2 regions of the Streptomyces sp. NPDC008001 genome follow, and region 1 is predicted to be linked to the other one. Evidence: riboswitches for the same ligand, from Rfam matches in the RefSeq annotation. Region 1 holds a riboswitch; the other holds the start of a gene.
The links. Region 1 has a riboswitch for cyclic di-AMP ahead of ACFZCD_RS05065 (M23 family metallopeptidase). Riboswitches for the same ligand answer to the same signal wherever they lie in the genome.
Positions count from the first base shown of each region.

Region 2: it holds a riboswitch for cyclic di-AMP, as region 1 does, so the genes downstream of both, ACFZCD_RS29660 (transglycosylase family protein) here and ACFZCD_RS05065 (M23 family metallopeptidase) in region 1, are expected to answer to the same signal.

Region 1 covers NZ_JBIBIZ010000002.1:30,176-32,369, reverse strand. Annotated here, with positions in the region: gene ACFZCD_RS05070 (PP2C family protein-serine/threonine phosphatase) at 1-1,181, shown strand, start outside; cyclic di-AMP (ydaO/yuaA leader) riboswitch at 1,222-1,388, shown strand; gene ACFZCD_RS05065 (M23 family metallopeptidase) at 1,398-2,194, shown strand, end outside.
Region 2 covers NZ_JBIBIZ010000011.1:321,774-323,967, forward strand. Annotated here, with positions in the region: gene ACFZCD_RS29655 (transglycosylase family protein) at 1-634, shown strand, start outside; cyclic di-AMP (ydaO/yuaA leader) riboswitch at 895-1,085, shown strand; gene ACFZCD_RS29660 (transglycosylase family protein) at 1,089-1,835, shown strand; gene eno (phosphopyruvate hydratase) at 2,048-2,194, shown strand, end outside.

The sequences.
Region 1 (2,194 bases):
GGCTCCCGGCCGTCCTGATCGCCGGCGGCGTCCTCTTCGACCTGGGGGCGCCCACGCACTACTCGTCCGCCCCCTTCCTCTCCGCCGCGCCCCTCGTGGCGGCGCCCCTGCACACCCTCCGCGCCACCGTCGCGGCCGCCCTGGCCGCGGTGGCGGTCGCCGTCGGTCTCGCGCTCTACCACCGGCCGTCCGGCACCGGTGAGGCGCTGTCCGAGATCGCCACCATCGCCACCATCGGCACGGTCGCCCTGGTCGCCCTGGGCATCAACCGCATCGCCCGTCGCAGTGACCAGCAGCTCGCTTCCGCCCGCGGCATCGCGGAGGCGGCCCAGCGCGCCGTCCTGCCCGCGCCCCCGTCCCGGATCGGCGGCCTGCGGGTGGCCGCGCGCTACGTGGCCGCGCAGGCCGACGCCCGGATCGGCGGCGACCTGTACGCGGTCCAGGACACCCCGCACGGCGTGCGCGTCATCGTCGGCGACGTCCGCGGCAAGGGCCTCGGCGCGGTCGAGGCGGTCGCCGTCGTGATCGGCGCCTTTCGCGAGGCGGCCGAGCAGGAGCCCACGCTGGAGGGGCTCGCGGGCCGGCTGGAACGCGCGCTGCAGCGCGAGGGCAGGCGGCGCGGGAACCTGGACCAGTACGAGGGCTTCACCACGGCCGTCCTCGTGGAACTGCCGCCGGGGAAACCCGTACTCCGCCTGCTGAACCGCGGCCATCCGCCGCCGCTCCTGCTGCACGCCGACGGCAGGGTCGGCGTCGCCGATCCCGCCGTGCCTGCACTGCCGCTCGGGCTGGGGGAGCTGGGGGTGTGGCCGGACCGGGCGGAGGAACGGGAGTTCCCCGCGGGCGCGACGCTGTTGCTGATGACGGACGGGGTGACCGAGGCCAGGGACGCCGACGGCGCCTTCTACGACCCGCGCGCCGGGCTGACGGGACGGCAGTTCAAGAACCCCGAGGCGCTGCTGGACTGCCTGGTCGCGGACGTGGCCCGCCATTCGGGCGGTCAGGCCGCTGACGACATGGCCCTGTTGGCGATCCGGCGCGGCGAGCGAATCGAACAGCATTTCGTGGAAAGCATCGACAGGTTCCGTGGGCGGACGTCCTGTGAAGACCTGTCGGGACGGCCCGGCGGATTCCGGCTTTCGGCTTGGAAACCACCCGGCGCGTCTATTAACGTTCGATAACGGAGCGCGGTCGTCGCAACCGCCGCAAGAGGCGGTGCACCGTGCGCCTTCGCCGAATCCCGCGGGCACAGCACCACCTGATACACCGGCAAGTTCTGGGAACCGGGGAACCACCACCCTGGGGTGAATCGGGCCGCACGCGGCTCGTAGGAGACCTTCCTGCTCCGAACCCGTCAGCTAACCCGGTAGGCGAGAAGGAAGGAAAGGAGTGCCTCCGTGGCATCCAACGAGCCTGACCGCTACGAGCCCGGGGACTACGACCCGCCGCTGGTGCCCGCGTACGCACCGCCGTACGAGCCGGAGGCGGCGGAGCGGGCAGAGTGGGCGGAGCGGGCGGAAGAGGCTGCGTACGAGGGGTCGTACGAGTCGTACGAGCGGCGTTACAAGCAGGGTTACGAACCGCAGGGCCGGGCGGCGGCCGAGGCGGCAGCCCCGTACGAACCCTCCGCCTTCAGCGCTTTCGGCGCGGGCCGCGGGCGCCACCGCGTCGTGAAGCAGCGCGGCGGCACGATGGCCCGCAGCGGTGCCGTGCTCGGCGCGGGCGTCATCGCGGCGGTCGGCGCGGGTGGCATGGCGCATGCGCAGGAGCGTCCCGCGGCCTCCATATCCATGCCCGACCTGGCGCAGTTGCCGGGTGTGGGCTCGTTCTTCGCGGGGAGCGCGGCGGGGGCGGTGGACTCGGCGGACTTGGCGGCTCCGGTGGATTTGGCGGGTCCGGTGGATCCGGCCGACTTGGCCCGGTCCGTCGCCGAGGAGAGCGCGGCGGCCGCTTCGGAGGCGGCGGAGCGCGCGGCGATGGCGGGTGAGGCGCTCCGGGCGAGGCTCCTGGAGCAGGCTGACCACCAGCAGGCCGACTACCAGCAGGTCGATCATCAGCAGGCCGACCACCAGCAGACGCACAAGACCCAGGGGTCTCATACGCCCCAGAAGTCCCAGGGGAGCCATAAGAGCCAGGGGATTCATAAGAGCCAGAAGGTCCAGGGGACCCACAAGAGTCAGAAGGTCCAGGGGAC
Region 2 (2,194 bases), on a different contig from region 1:
CACGCCGTCCGAGCCGCGCGAGCCCTCCAAGCCGGAGAAGCCCTCCACGGCCCCCTCGCAGTCCGGGAAGCCGTCGGCGGAGCCTTCCGCTCAGCCGTCGTCCGGCAAGCCCACGCCGGACCGGCCGTCGGGCAGCCCCTCCGGCAAGCCGTCCGGCAGCCCGTCGCACGACGCCTCGCCGAGTGCTCCGGGAACCACTGGACCGAGCGACAAGCCCGGTGACGACGCGTCGGGCGATACTCAGGAAGGCCGCCACCGCAAGCCCTCCTCGTCCCCCTCGGACGACCCGACCTCGATCCCCACGACTCCCGCGACGCCGTCCCAGGGCACTCCGGACGGTTCCGGTTCGGCGGCGGGGCAGGCGTCGGACGGCGTGGAAGCCGGTACGGGCAAGCATCGTGCCGACCCGTCACGTTCGGACGACGGTCGTTCATCGCGCGGCGGCGGCGAGGGCCGCACCGGTAGTCCCACGGCCACCGGCTACACCGTGCGTCCCGGTGACAACTTGTCAGTCATCGCCGAACAGCAAGCGGTCAACGGTGGTTGGCAGTCCCTCTACCACCGCAATGAGAAAGTGGTCGGATCCGATCCTGACCTGATCCGTCCTGGTCAGAGGCTTGAGGTCGGTAAATAGACCGGTAGTTCGCGGCGAATGTCCGTTCCAGTCGAAAGTGAGACATGGGTCTCTTTGCCAGTTGGCGGAATGCCGCCTTCCCCAACTTGGCAAACCCCCTTCTACCTGCGGAAACATCATGTTTCCCTGGGTAACAAGGGGCAACTGTGGCTGGAAAGAGGGGTTTGAACCCATGCCGCGACTGTGTTTACCGTCGTGACCGCTCGCCACCGCGAGCACCACGGTCGTCACGCCGAATCCTGCCGACGGCCGGTGGAGTCGTCGCGCAAGCGCCGTAGGCAGGAGCGGGGGAACCAAGGTAGGCGCCGGAAACGGCTCCTCGGCCGAAGGCCGCGGGTCCGGGACCGGCTAGGGGTGAAGCCGAGCGTGCTCGCAGAGCAGGCACGCGAAGCCGGGCGAACTCACAGCCCGAACCCGACAGCTCACCTCGTAGGCGTCGGTGAGGAAACGACTCATGTCCAAGGGCAAGCACCGTCGTCCGTCCAAGGCCGCTCGAATCATCACGCTCGCCGGTGTGACCGGCGCAGCCGTTGCCGCCCCGCTGATGGTCGCCACCTCCGCCAACGCCGCGTCCGTCTCGACGTGGGACAAGGTCGCCGAGTGCGAGTCGGGTGGCAACTGGGCCATCAACACCGGCAACGGCTACTACGGCGGCCTGCAGTTCTCGCAGTCCTCCTGGAACGCCGCCGGCGGCCAGAAGTACGCCGACCGCGCCGACCACGCCTCCAAGGGCGCCCAGATCGCCGTGGCCGAGCGGCTGCTGGCCATGCAGGGCCCGGGCGCCTGGGGCTGCGCCGGTGCCGGCAACCTGTCGTCCGGCGGCGCGAAGGCCGACGTCGACCCGGGTTCGGGCTCCCACACCAAGTCCTCCCGCTCCGGCGGCTCGGTGTCGGGCAAGTCGCACGCGGACCGCAGCGAGCGCCAGGCCGCGCCGAAGAAGGCCGCGCCGAAGCACACCGCCCCGCAGGCCGCCGAGCAGGACGAGACCCCGGCCCCGAAGCAGGCCGCGCCGAAGCACACCGCTCCGCAGTCCTACAAGGTCGGTGACGGCGAGTACGAGGTCAAGGAGGGCGACACCCTCTCCAAGATCGCCGAGGCCAAGAACGTCAAGGGCGGCTGGCAGAAGCTGTACGACCGCAACAAGGACGTCGTCCAGGACGCCGACGTGATCTTCGTCGGCCAGAAGCTGCACCTCAGCTGACCGAGCTGACGGGGGCGGCCCACGCGAGTGGGCCGCCTTTCTTTGCCGTTTTCCGGACAATTCATCACTCGTACGGTGATCTCAGCGTTTGTGATGGTTTTGCTGCTTTTTCGGATTTCTCATCCCGGAAACACGGTCCAACGGCGAGCCGAGCCTCCGGCGCCCGTTAGGCTCGTGCTGCAGAACCTCAGACACACACGAAGGAGACCCTCGTGCCGTCCATCGACGTCGTCGTAGCTCGCGAGATCCTCGACTCGCGAGGCAACCCCACGGTCGAGGTCGAGGTCGGCCTCGACGACGGCTCCACGGGCCGTGCCGCCGTGCCGTCCGGCGCCTCCACCGGCGCCTTCGAGGCCATC